DNA from 4 places in the Variovorax sp. HJSM1_2 genome. Region 1 is predicted to be linked to each of the others. Evidence: predicted binding sites of a transcription regulator. Region 1 holds the regulator's gene; each other region holds the start of a gene.
What was found. The regulator sigma-54, encoded in region 1, starts transcription at its own class of promoters, with help from an activator protein. The targets are predictions, from matches to a motif close to TGGCANGNAANCTGCTTT.
Positions count from the first base shown of each region.

Region 2: a site for sigma-54 is predicted at 1,429-1,446, ahead of ACFQ95_RS24135 (ammonium transporter). Genes of this name have one in related genera too.
Region 3: a site for sigma-54 is predicted at 1,545-1,562, ahead of ACFQ95_RS15645 (outer envelope protein). Genes of this name have one in related genera too.
Region 4: a site for sigma-54 is predicted at 1,989-2,006, ahead of atzF (allophanate hydrolase). Genes of this name have one in related genera too.

Region 1 covers NZ_JBMOXA010000018.1:51,569-54,776, reverse strand. Annotated here, with positions in the region: gene ACFQ95_RS18355 (THUMP domain-containing class I SAM-dependent RNA methyltransferase) at 1-838, opposite strand, end outside; gene ACFQ95_RS18350 (RNA polymerase factor sigma-54) at 901-2,496, opposite strand; gene lptB (LPS export ABC transporter ATP-binding protein) at 2,584-3,208, opposite strand, start outside.
Region 2 covers NZ_JBMOXA010000037.1:29,465-32,672, reverse strand. Annotated here, with positions in the region: gene ACFQ95_RS24140 (DUF1428 domain-containing protein) at 1-124, shown strand, start outside; gene ACFQ95_RS24135 (ammonium transporter) at 156-1,358, opposite strand; gene ACFQ95_RS24130 (GreA/GreB family elongation factor) at 1,612-2,094, shown strand; gene ACFQ95_RS24125 (hypothetical protein) at 2,419-2,925, shown strand.
Region 3 covers NZ_JBMOXA010000013.1:18,127-21,334, reverse strand. Annotated here, with positions in the region: gene ACFQ95_RS15650 (23S rRNA (adenine(2030)-N(6))-methyltransferase RlmJ) at 1-619, shown strand, start outside; gene ACFQ95_RS15645 (outer envelope protein) at 691-1,506, opposite strand; gene ACFQ95_RS15640 (DMT family transporter) at 1,728-2,675, shown strand; gene ACFQ95_RS15635 (GNAT family N-acetyltransferase) at 2,697-3,208, shown strand, end outside.
Region 4 covers NZ_JBMOXA010000007.1:97,525-100,732, forward strand. Annotated here, with positions in the region: gene ACFQ95_RS09880 (ABC transporter substrate-binding protein) at 1-114, opposite strand, end outside; gene atzF (allophanate hydrolase) at 179-1,915, opposite strand; gene ACFQ95_RS09890 (tripartite tricarboxylate transporter permease) at 2,240-3,208, opposite strand, start outside.

The sequences.
Region 1 (3,208 bases):
CACCTGCGCGTTCGGCGTTGCGCATGGCGAAGTCGACCATGCGGTGGGCCACGTCACTGCCAAAAATCTCGGTGCGCGGCTTGTGCTCGGCGGCGCGGGCCTGGCTCAGCAGCGAATCCCATACGTGGGGTTGAAACGGCAGCAGCTTCTCGAATGCAAAGCGGCGTCGGCTGCCTGCGGCAATGTTGCAGGCGATTTGCGCAGCCTCGATGGCAATGGTGCCGCTGCCGCAGCAGGGGTCGTACAGCGGTGTTTCACCATCCCATTCGCTCGCGGCCAGCATGGCGGCGGCCAGGGTTTCCTTGAGCGGCGCTTCGCCCTTGTCTTCGCGCCAGCCACGTTTGAACAGCGGCTCGCCCGAGGTGTCCATGTACAGCGTGGCGCGGTCGGTGGTCAGGTGGGCATAGATGCGCACGCCGGGCCAACGTGTGTCCACATCGGGGCGCACACCGTGTTTGTGGCGGAAACGGTCAGCCACGGCGTCTTTGATCTTCAGCGCCGCAAAATTGAGCGAGGTCAGTGGGCTGTGCTGCGCCGTGACTTCAATCTTGAAGCTTTGTTTGGGCGTGAACCAGATCTCCCAGGCGACCTGGCTGGCCGCTTCGTACAGGTGTTGCTCGTTGCGGTACTCGGTGTTCGACAATTCGATGAGCACACGCTGCGCCAGGCGGCTGTGCAGATTGAGCAGCATGGCATCGCGCCACGAAGCACGCACCAGCACACCGCCACGCAGCACCAGCAGGTCGTCGCCTTGCAGGTTGGTGAGCTGGTGCACCTCTTCGGCGAGAAAGTCTTCAACACCTGCGGCGCAGGGCAAAAATAGCTTGAGCTGGTTCATGGCAAATAGGTTCGCTGTTCGCGGGTTGGGGCAATGCCGTGCGCGCTAGACGCGCATCGACATTAAAGCGCTTTGCGCAGGTTTGTGGGCGCAATACGCAGCGCCTCGCGGTATTTGGCCACCGTGCGGCGGGCACATTCAATACCTTGCTCTTTGAGCATGTCGGAGAGCTGGCTGTCGCTCAGGGGCTTTTTCGGGTCTTCGGACGAGACAAACTGCTTGATCAGCGCGCGCACAGCGGTGCTGGAGGCGTTGCCACCGGTCTCGGTGCCGAGCGACGAGCCAAAGAAGTACTTCAGTTCGAAAGTGCCGTGCGGCGTGGACATGTATTTGGCCGTGGTCACGCGGCTGATGGTGGATTCGTGCAGCCCGAGTTCATCGGCAATTTCACGCAGCACCAGCGGGCGCATGGCCAGCTCACCATGGGTGAAGAAGTTCTTCTGCCGATCAACAATGGCGTTGCTCACGCGCAGTATGGTGTCAAAGCGCTGCTGGATGTTCTTGATGAACCAGCGCGCTTCTTGCAGCCGTTGCTGCAGCGCGGCATTCACCGAGGCATCGCGTCCACCACCTTTGTGCTGTTTCAGCGCGTTGGCATAGATGTCGTGCACCTTCAGGCGCGGCATCACGTCCTGGTTCAGCCGCACCCGGAAATTCGCCTGCGCGCCACGGCCTACCTTGGTCACGATGACGTCGGGTATGACGATGTTGCGCTCCACGTCAACAAAGCGGCGGCCCGGCTTGGGCTCCAGGCTGGCGATCAGGCCCAAGGCGGCTTTGATCACCGTGTCGGAGGTGCGGCACTGGCTGGCCAGGCGCTTCACATCACGCCGGGCCACCAGGTCCATGGGACAGGCGCACATGTTGATGGCGGCGACGCGGATTTGTTCCTGCTCTTCTTCTGCCTCATCATCGGCCAGGGCGCGCAGTTGCAGCGTCAGGCATTCTTCTAGGGTGCGCGCGCCCACGCCTACCGGCTCCAGGCTTTGCAGCAAGCCCAGCGCCATGGTGAAGCGGTGCTGCAGCTCTTCGATTTCTTCGAGCTCGTCGTCTGGCTCGGCCAGGCTTTGGGCCAGCTCTTCGAGGCTGTCTTCCAGGTAGCCGTCTTCGTTCAGCGACTCGATCAGGAAGCGCAGCGCCGCGCGGTCTTCTTCGCTGAGCCGGAGGGCCAGCGCCTGGCGGTGCAGGAACTCGGTGAGCGACATCTGGCTGCGCGCCAGTTCGGTGGCGTCGACTTCGCCGTCACTCTCGTTGTTGTTGGTGCGCGGCGGCGCGTCGCCGCCCCATTCGCTGTCGTCCGGGGCGATTTCCGAGGTGCCGTCGCCTTCCCAGTTCTGGTTGTCGTCCTGGGGGCTCAACGGGCTTTCAGACTCCATCTGGCTGTCTGATCCGGTGTTGTCGGTGCTGCTGGACGTGGTGCTGGTGGCGTATTCGCTTTCGCGGTCTTCGGTGCTGACCTGTGTGTCGGCATGGCTCAGGCCGAATTCTTCGCGCGGCGCCTCGTCAATGCCGACTTCCAGGAACGGGTTGTCGTCGAGCATCTGCTCGACTTCCTGGCTCAGCTCCAGCGTGGACAGCTGCAGCAGGCGAATCGACTGCTGCAGCTGCGGCGTGAGCGCCAAATGCTGCGAAACGCGTAGCGATAAACCTTGTTTCATGCGCGCGCCTCCCGCACCGCCGACAAGGCTGGCGGTAGCAGCAGGCCAAGCTGCGCCCCAAAGCTGTTACGCACGCATTCCATGGGCTTACATCCGGAAATGCTCACCGAGGTAAACCCGGCGCACTTCGGCGTTGTTGACGATTTCAGAGGGCGTTCCTTGTGCCAGCACTTGGCCATCACTGATGATGTAGGCGTGGTCACAAATGCCTAGGGTTTCGCGTACGTTGTGGTCGGTGATGAGCACACCAATGCCGCGCGATTTGAGAAAGCTGATGATGCGCTGGATCTCGATCACCGCGATCGGGTCGATACCGGCAAACGGCTCGTCCAGCAGGATGAAGCGCGGCTGGGTGGCCAGCGCCCGCGCGATTTCCACGCGGCGGCGTTCACCACCCGACAAAGCCAGCGCTGATGAACTGCGCAGATGCTCTACGCGCAAGTCTTGCAGCAGGTCGGTGAGGCGTTGTTCCAGTTCGGCTTTGCTGAAAGGTTTGTCGTCCTCACCGTGCTGCAACTCGAGCACGGCGCGTACGTTTTCTTCTACCGTGAGTTTTCGGAAGATAGAAGCTTCTTGCGGCAAATAACTCAAACCCAGGCGCGAACGGCGGTGGATGGGCATGCCTTCCACCGGCTGGTTGTCGATGAAGATCTGCCCGCTGTCTGCACGCACCAGGCCCACAATCATGTAGAACGAGGTGGTTTTACCGGCG
Region 2 (3,208 bases), on a different contig from region 1:
CATGAAGAAGATGATGGAAGACCCGCGCATGGATCCGTCCGCCCCCGGCAACCCGCCCATGCCTTTCGACGGTAAACGCATGATCTTCGGCGGCTTCGAACAAGTGGTCGAAGTGAAGGCTTGAGCGGCGGGACGCAGCGTCCCTGGGCGCCCGCCTACCAGTTCACCTCGCGCTCCGGTGTGGAGCCTATGCGGTGGATGGACAGATCGGCGCCCTCGAACTCTTCCTCCTGCGACAAACGCAGGCCCATCACCTTGCGCAGCGTGCCGTAGACCACAAGCCCCCCGACCAGCGCCCAGGCCACACCGAGCAGCGTGCCGGCCAGTTGGGCCCAGAAACTCACGCCGCCCATGCCGCCCAGCGCCTGGTGGCCAAAGATGCCTGCGGCTATGCCACCCCAGGCGCCGCACAGGCCGTGCAAGGGCCACACGCCCAACACGTCGTCAATTTGCCAGCGGTTCTGCGTCAGCGTGAACATCTGCACGAAGATCACCGCCGCCACCGCGCCCACCAGCAGCGCGGCCAGCGGATGCATGATGTCCGACCCGGCGCAGACGGCCACCAACCCGGCCAGCGGACCGTTGTGCACAAAGCCCGGGTCATTACGGCCCAGTGCCAGCGCGGCCAGCGTGCCGCCGGCCATGGCCATCAGCGAATTCACGGCCACCAGGCCCGAGAGTTTGTCCAGCGTCTGCGCGCTCATCACGTTGAAGCCGAACCAGCCAACAATCAGTATCCAGGCGCCCAGCGCGAGGAAGGGAATATTCGACGGCGGATGGGCCGATACCGCGCCGTCCTTGCGGTAGCGGTTGCGTCGCGCCCCCAGCAGCAGCACGGCCGGCAGTGCCAGCCAGCCGCCCATGGCATGCACCACCACGGAGCCGGCAAAGTCGTGGAACTCCGCCCCGGTCCAGCGCAGCAGCGCGGCCTGCACACCCAGTTGCTGGTTCCAGGCCACACCCTCGAAGGCGGGATAAATCAGGCCCACGATCACCGCCGTGGCGATGAGTTGCGGACCGAAACGCGCGCGCTCGGCAATGCCGCCGGAGATGATGGCCGGGATGGCCGCCGCAAAGGTCAGCAGAAAGAAGAACTTCACCAGCCCGTAGCCGTGGAACTGCGCCAGCTCCTGGGCGCCGACCAGAAAGTGTGCGCCATAGGCCACGCCATAGCCGACCAGGAAATACACCACCGTCGACACCGACAGGTCGGCCAGAATCTTGACCAGCGCATTCACCTGGTTCTTCTTGCGCACCGTGCCCAGTTCGAGAAAGGCAAAGCCCGCATGCATGGCCAGCACCAGAATGCCGCCGAGAAGTATGAATAGCGCGTCTGCGCCCTGTTTTAGTGCATCCATGGTCAAAGTCGAGAATCAGTAAGCCTTGTCTTGGTGCGACGCACGGAATATGTGCTTGTCGCACCAAAGACAAGCAAAAACCAAGCCGACTGTGAATAGGGCGCTGCTTCTTAGTGATTTTCGCGTCGTCGTGGTGCGTGACGCACCACCAGGCGACATGGCGACGAAGAAGGAAATGCCTTCTAGGTCTAAGCCTGGTGGTGCCCTTCATAATCCAGACCTTCCCCCGCTTTCGAGATGCCGACCTTTCATCATGGATAAATTCTTGCTGCAGCAGCAGGTGCTGGAACGGCTCGCCGAAGACCTGCTGCAAGCCGAACAGGCCGTGAGGGAGGCGCATGAAACGGCGACGCACGAAGAAAACATCGCCGAAAACAAATACGACACATTGGGACTCGAAGCTGCCTACTTGGCCACCGGCCAGGCGCGGCGCGCCGAAGGCATCCGCCAGGCCATGGCCCATTGGCGCCAATTCCGCCCGCGCCCCTACGACCCCAGCAAAGGCATACAGCTGGGCGCGCTGGTCTGCCTGGTCGATTCCGACGACCAGCAGCAACTACTCTTTCTCGGGCCGGATGGGGGCAGCATGAAATTGCTCTGCGGCACTCAACTCGTGCAGGTCATCAGCAGCGAAGCGCCTTTGGGCAGGGCCATGCTGGGCAAATGTGAGGGTGATGAGGTGTGGATACAGGTCGCTCCGATCCGGCAGCAGTTTGAAGTGCTGCGAGTTCATTAAGCCGCAAGCACGCCACCGTCGAACTGGCCGAGGTCAATAAACGTGCCTGGAGCCTAGACTTCTGCTGGCCAGCAGCCGTCATTCGAAGCGGTTCCCTATCTCATTGCTTCTATCTCATTGCTTATTACCAAGCTGCCTGGCTCATAAGAGGCGACCTAAGGCGACCGGCTGCACGTCGCACATGCCTGACTCGTCTCAACCTGTACGACAGTGCTGTGCATGTTGGGAGAACTCTGAGGACCGCCTAAGCCAGCCCTGGCGAGCTTCCTCATTCACGGCGTGTATCAGCCAACAATTCACAAAAAATATTTCTGTCGAATACCCTTGACCTTGCCATTGCGGCAAGGTTTACCATTTCTTCGGACGTCGGTTATCGTCTTTTCCAAAGTCTCTAAAAAGCTCATCGTGAACCGCTGGCGTATCTTCTTCCTGCTACTTCTTGCTTTGCTGCTCCCGATTCGCGGCGCGCTGGCGGCGGCAATGCTTTGCGGTGTTTCTTCTCCAAGCGGCTTGACTGAACTCTCCGTTGGTGATGGCACTATTGGCCATGAGGAAATGACCGTCAACATGGAACATTCCCATGGCGCCGGCGGCCACGAGCATGAGTCGACGAAAGACGTAAGTGACGCCGACCTTCATGGTTGGCAAGACCACGGTGCAACGAGCAAGTGCAATATGTGCTCCGCATTTTGCGGGCTGACCCTTCTGGTGAGCAACGCGCCCGCACTTAACGAGCCATTAGACCTCGCTCAAGTCAAACACAGCGACCCCGCCGCCTTGTCGCCGAGCCACATCTCGGACGGGCAAGAGCGCCCTCCACGAACCATCTGACCCATTTCGACCTCCACGGGAGGTCTGAAGGGGCTCGTGCGTCCGCATTGCGGTCGATGCGAGCGTCTCCTGTGTCGGCTATGCCGACCCAATGGTTCACATGGACTTCAACAATGACAAAACGATTCCTGCGGCTAGTGCCCGCTGCGGCACTGTGCATACCGTGGGTTGCAACAGCCCTGGCCGGGCGCAGCGACCCGGCCGCCCCTGACGCACCTTACCCGGCGCTGGCCTATCAATCCGCTTTCGCTGATTACAAGCCATGGCAAGAAATGAAGGCGGG
Region 3 (3,208 bases), on a different contig from region 1:
CAACAACAAGGGCAGCCACAAGGTCTACCCAGGTTCGCCGTTCATCATGCAGCGCCTGATACGCGAGCAGGATCGGCTCAAGCTGTTTGAATTGCACCCGACAGATGCCAAAACCCTGGCCGCCAACATCGCCCAGCTCGACGCTGGCCGACAGATCGCCGTGTTTCGCGAAGACGGTTTTGAAGGTTCGCGCAAATTCCTGCCGCCACCCAGCCGCCGGGGTTTCCTGCTGTGCGATCCCAGCTATGAAATGAAGAGCGATTACGAGCGTGTGCTGACCATGGTGGGCGAACACATGAAGCGCTTTGCCACCGGCACCTACGCCGTCTGGTACCCGATCATTCCGCGCCCCGAAGCACACGATCTGCCACGCCGCCTGAAAACCATGGCCACCAAGGCCGGCAAAAGCTGGCTGCACGCCACGCTGACGGTCAAGTCCAGCAAGATCATCACCAACACCGATGGCGAGACCATTCGCCCCGGCCTGCCCGCCAGCGGCATGTTCCTGATCAACCCGCCGCACACGCTGAAGGCTCAATTGGATGCCGCGCTGAAACAGTTGGTGGTGCGCCTGGCGCAAGACAAAAACGCCACCTCGACACTCGAATCCGGCGGCTGATCCTTCAGCGCCGCAAAAACAAAACCCGGCTGTCACCAGCCGGTTTTTTTTGTGCCTGTGCCTAGGCCGCCTTAGAAGTGGAAGTCGGCGCGGATCATAGGCGTCTTGGCCTCGGAACCCGGCACCGTGTGTGGGTTGCCGAACTTGTTGCGCCAGTATTGGTAGCCCACGCCGACACGCACGGCGTTTTTGCCCAGACCCGTAGCGCTGCCCACGTCGTACCACAGGGCCGCATCGATGTTGGTTTCAGGCGAGGTTGGGCCGCCGAACTCGTTCTTGCCCTTGGAGGCGATGTAGTTCATATAGCCTTCGAACGAGAAACCGGCACCAACCGGAATACCCCACACCGCGTTCAGCATGGGGTGCAGGTCGTAGGTGTAACGTTCGGTGATGGACTTGGGCTTGTTGCTTTCGTCCAGCAACAGGGCGCTGATGTTCAGGAAGCCGGGCACGTCGACCATCATCGTCGGGCCAATCACCAGCATGCGCTTCTTCGAGGCGTAGTTGGGGTCGTTCTTGGTGTTCAGGTCGAAGCCGGCGGTCAAACCCCAGCCACGCACCGGGCCCATGGCCAGGCTCTTGCCCGCCACCTTGCCGAAATCCAGCGTATAGCGGTAGACCAGATAGGCTTCCTGGGCATTGCTGTCGTTGCCGTCGGACATCAGGAAGTCAACGTTGAAGAAATTGCTGCCGTATTTGTTGCCGCTGACATGTGTCAGGTTCAGGATGTTCTTGGCAATGTCTTTGCTGTTGTAGGGCTCGGCAAATTTGCTGCCGTAGCGGTAGCCCATGGAGGTATCACTCCACTCTGCGGCCTGGGCTTGCTGCATACCGGAAACCGTAGCAAGCAAAGCCAGCAGACCGGCACCAAACATCTTGTTCTTCATGGGGAAAACCTTTCATTGTTGAGTTAACAAAATGTCACAATGCAAGCCCCATGCCATCCCTATTCATGTGGATATAGATGGTTATTTTCTGCAACCATCTCACCACCGGCAATTCGCACCAAAGCCGGGCGCAGAAACTTGTGGCGTCAAGCACAAGATCACAATGCGCCTCAAAATTGTGCGCAAAGTGCTCCTCGCTTCGTCTACCAATTGCCTCACCCATGCCCACCCATACGCGCCACCGCTTCGCCCTCATGCTGCTGTTCATCACACCGGCCTTCTGGTCTGTGAACTACCTGGTGGCGCGCAGCGCGCCCGGTGTGATCGAGCCACACCTGCTGGCGCTGTTGCGTTGGCTGATGGCCGGGCTGATCCTGGCCGCCGCAGGCTGGCGCGAGCTGAAGGCGCACCAGCAGCACATACGCGCCGAATGGCTGCGCTACCTGGTGCTAGGTGCCCTGGGCATGTGGATTTGCGGGGCCTGGGTCTACATCGGCGGGCGCACCACCACGGCCGTCAACATTGCCCTGATCTACACCTTGTCGCCGGTATTCATCGTGCTGTTTTCGGCGCTGTGGCTGAAAGAGGCCGTCAACGGCCGGCAGGCACTGGGCGTGGCCTTGGCACTGGGTGGCGTGTTGCATGTGATCCTGGCGGGCCAGTGGGCGGCATTGGCCAGCGTGCAATTTGTGCCCGGTGACGCCTGGATCTTCGCGGCCGCGATTGCCTGGAGCGCCTACGCCTTGCTGCTGCGCCGCTGGACCAGCCCTATCAGCGCCGGCGCGCGCCTGGCCATCATCAGCCTCAGCGGCGTGCTGGTGCTGCTGCCCTTCACCATCTGGGAGATTTGGGGGGCGACGCAGCACACCGCGCCCGTGCTCACGGCAAAAGGCCTGGGTCTGGCGCTGGCCGCCGCCATCTTCCCCGGCTGCCTGGCCTACTGGGCGTATTCCATCATCCAACGCGACCTGGGTGCCGCGCGCGCCAGCATGGTCCAGTACCTGGGGCCGCTGTATGCCGCCGGCATGGGCTGGGCGGTGCTGGGCGAAAGCCTCAAAATGCACCACGCCGTGGGGCTTGTTTTGGTCCTGAGCGGCATCTACCTGGTCACACAATTGACCAGTCCCACCAGCCGCCCCGTGACCGCAAGGCCATCCGCCCGCACCTGATAGCAGTCAACACCGACGCCCATGGACAAACATTTTCTCGCCCCGCTGTTCACACCCCAGGCCATCGTGGTCCTGGGCGGCAAGCCCGATGCGCCGGGCACACCCATGGCGCAAACCCTGGCGACATCACTGCGTGCGCAACGCTACAACGGCACGCTGAGTTTCATCGACACCCACACCAGCGGCACCTTGGCCGACCTGGCGCAGGTCAAGGCCGACCTGGCCATCATCGCCCTGCCCGCCAACGAACTGGCAGCCGCGCTGGAACTGGCGGGCCGCATCAACTGCGGCGCGGCCATGGTGTTGTGCGAAGCTGTGGCGCCGCGTCTGGCGACGGAGCTGCAGCGCATCGCCAAGCGCGACAACATCCACCTGCTGGGCCCCAACGGCCTGGGCTTTCAACGCCCGTCGCTGCAGCTCAATGCCAGCGCGGCCGGGCCTTTGGCCGCCGCAGGTCCGATTGGGCTGGTGTCGCAGTCGGGCGCGCTCACCGCGTCCATCCTCGATTGGGCGCACCAGCACGGCGTGGGTTT
Region 4 (3,208 bases), on a different contig from region 1:
CAGGGCAGGCAGGCCCAAAGCGCCCGTGGCGGTGGTGGCCGCAGCGCCCTTCAGCACGGCGCGGCGGCGCAGGCCAGCGGCTGCAATGGGCTTGGAAGAATGAACAATGCTCATGGTTACTCCTGGACAGGGATCAATGGATAACAAAACAAATAACGTGGACCGAGGCGGCGGTAGATCAGGTGGTGACGGGTGCCGTGGCCTCGCCTTGCGCCATGGCCGCCATATAGGCGCGCCAGCCACCAAAGCTGGACACATCACGCGCCTCGTTCAGGTCCAGCGGCTCGCAGATAAAGCCCTGCACCGTGCTGCCGTCAGCCAGGCGCAGCGTGCCAATACCCAGCGGCGGCGGGATTAGCGCCACAAAAGAGCCATATGCCGTGGCCGGCATCTGCCACACCTCGACCGCAATCGCATGCCCCAGGCCCGTCACCACGCGCAACAAACCGGGCTTGGGTGGCGTGGTGTTGGGCAGGGCAAACAGCCGGTAGTCGCGCGCGGTCTCCGTGCTGCGCAGCAGCGTGGCGCCGCGCTCGGTCAACTGCTTGTTGAGCGGCATGCCCGAAAGGTGGGCACCAACCACCGCCACCTGCACCAGCGCGGCAGCGGGCTCGGCCGCCAAGCCGAGCATTGCGCTTGGTGCGGGCAAGGGCTCGCCGGTCGCGCCCTGCGTCAAGCCGCTAGCGTGGTGGTAACGCTGGCCCAGTTCCGCGAGTTGCCAGTCGCTGCAGCAAGGCCCTATGAGCGTGATGCCAAACGGCAAGCCGTCCGCGCGAATGGCGCTGGGCACCGACAAGGCGGCATAGTCGAGCAGGTTGACAAAGTTGGTGTACTCGCCCAGGTTGCGGTTTAGCGCGACCGGATCGGCCTGCATTTGCGTTATGGTGTAGTGCGTGGGTGCGGTCGGCACCAGCAGCACGTCAATGGCCTGCCACATGCTGGCGGCTTGCTGCCCCAGCGCTCGCAAGGCCATCTGTGCATCACACAAGTCGGCGGCACTGTATTCACGCCCCTTGCCCACAATGCTGCGCACCGGCTCCAGCAAGGCCTCAGGCTGAGCATCAAAAAAGCTGCGTATGGCTGCGTAACGCTCGGCCACCAAGGCGCTTTCATACAGCAGCTGCGCGGCTTGGGCCAGGGGCTCAAAGTCCACCGGCACGGGCGTGCCGCCCATGGACTGCAGGCGCGCCACGGCATCGGCAAAAGCGCTTTCGGCCAAGGTGTCGCCATAAAACGCCAGGCTTTTAGGCACGCCAAATCGGAACGCTGGCGGCAGCGGCTGGCGGATAAGCGACAAGGGGCGCGAGTACGGGTCTTCGGCGTCGTAGCCCATGGCGCTGGCCAGCACCTTGACCGCCACCTCCACGGTGCGCGCGAAGATGGACACACAGTCGACACTTTGCGCGGCCGGCAACACACCGCGTGTGCTCACCAGTCCCTTGCTGGGCTTCAAACCCACGATGTTGTTCAAGCCGGCGGGCACACGGCCGGAACCGGCGGTGTCCGTGCCCAACGCAAAATCGACCTGGCCCGTGGCCACTACATAGGCCGAACCCGAGCTGGAGCCACCCGAGACATACGCCGGGTTGAACGCATTCGGCACCGCACCATACGGCGAGCGTGTGCCGTTCAGCCCGCAGGCAAACTGATCCAGGTTGGTTTTGCCACAAACCAGCGCACCCGCATCCAGCAGCTTTTGCACCACTTTGGCGTGTATGGCCGGCTGGTAAGCGAATGCCGGACACGCTGCCGTGGTGGGCAAACCGGCCACGTCGATATTGTCCTTGGCGGCAAAACGCAAACCGGCCAATGGCCCGCCGCCAGCACTGGGCGCAAGCGATGTAATCGGCGTTTCGGCACGCGAAATCCAGGCGTTTTCAGGCGTTGGCAGATCTGCGGCGGCTTGACCGGCCACGGCCGTTGAGGGAGCTGTAGAAAAAGGCTTGTGTTGCACCACGATAAGGCATCCAAACTTGTGTACAAGATGAGATGCAAGCACCGTGCCAGCCGTGGAGCACGCTCAAATCCTCGCCCGACTGGCAAAAAAACGCCTCCACACCGGTGTTTAGGCGTGAAGGCGTTGGGCTCGGGGTGATGTCTGAAGTAGCGGGCTTTTCAGCCGGAGTTCAGATTTTGTCCCTGCGTGGTGGCGGCAGCACCAACATGGGCAGAAAAAGCAAAAGGGCCGGGTCGGCTTGCGCCGACCCGACCCTTGCGGATATTGGAACCTGGTGAGGCCTTATGCCAATGCCGCGCGCCGCGCCGCCACGGTCTTCAAGACTCGCGGCAGCACCAATACCACCAGCACCACCACGATCAAGGTCAGCGACATCGGGCGCTCCAGGAACACGCTCCACTTGCCTTCACCAATCGACAAGGCGTTGCGCATCTGTGCCTCGGCCAAGGGCCCCAGAATCATGCCCACCACCACGGGTGCAGTGGGGAAGTCGTAACGACGCATCACCACACCCAGCAGACCAAAGGCGTACAGCAACACCAAGTCAAACGCGCTCTGGCGCATGCCGTAAACACCCAGCGTCGAGAAAATCAAGATGCCAGCATAAAGATACGACTTTGGAATCGTCAGCATCTTCACCCACAAGCCAATCAACGGCAGGTTCAACACCAGCAGCATCACGTTGCCGATGTACAGCGAAGCGATCAGCGCCCAGACCAAGGCGCCATTGGTGTCAAACAACTGCGGGCCGGGCTGGATGCCGTAGTTTTGAAACGCACCGAGCAAAATGGCCGTGGTGTTGGAGGTGGGAATGCCCAGCGTCAGCAGCGGGATCAGCGTGGCGGTGATGGCCGCGTTGTTGGCGGCCTCGGGACCGGCCACACCTTCAATGGCGCCGGTGGTGCCAAACTCTTCTTTGTTTTTGGAGAGCTTTTTCTCGGTGGCGTAGCTCAGGAAGGTGGGGATCTCACTGCCGCCGGCCGGCACGGTGCCAAACGGAAAGCCAATAAACGTGGCGCGCAGCCAGGCGGGCCAGGAGCGCTTCCATTCTTCGCGCGTCATGTGCACCTTGCTCATGGCATTGCGCGTTTCCTTGACCTTGCCTTCATACATCACGTTGTACAGAGCTTCGGCCACGGCAAACAGGCCCACGGCGATCAACACCACGTCGATACCGTCCATCAACTCGGGCACGCCCAGCGTGTAGCGCGCTTGGGCGGTGATCTGGTCGATGCCAATCAGACCCAAAGC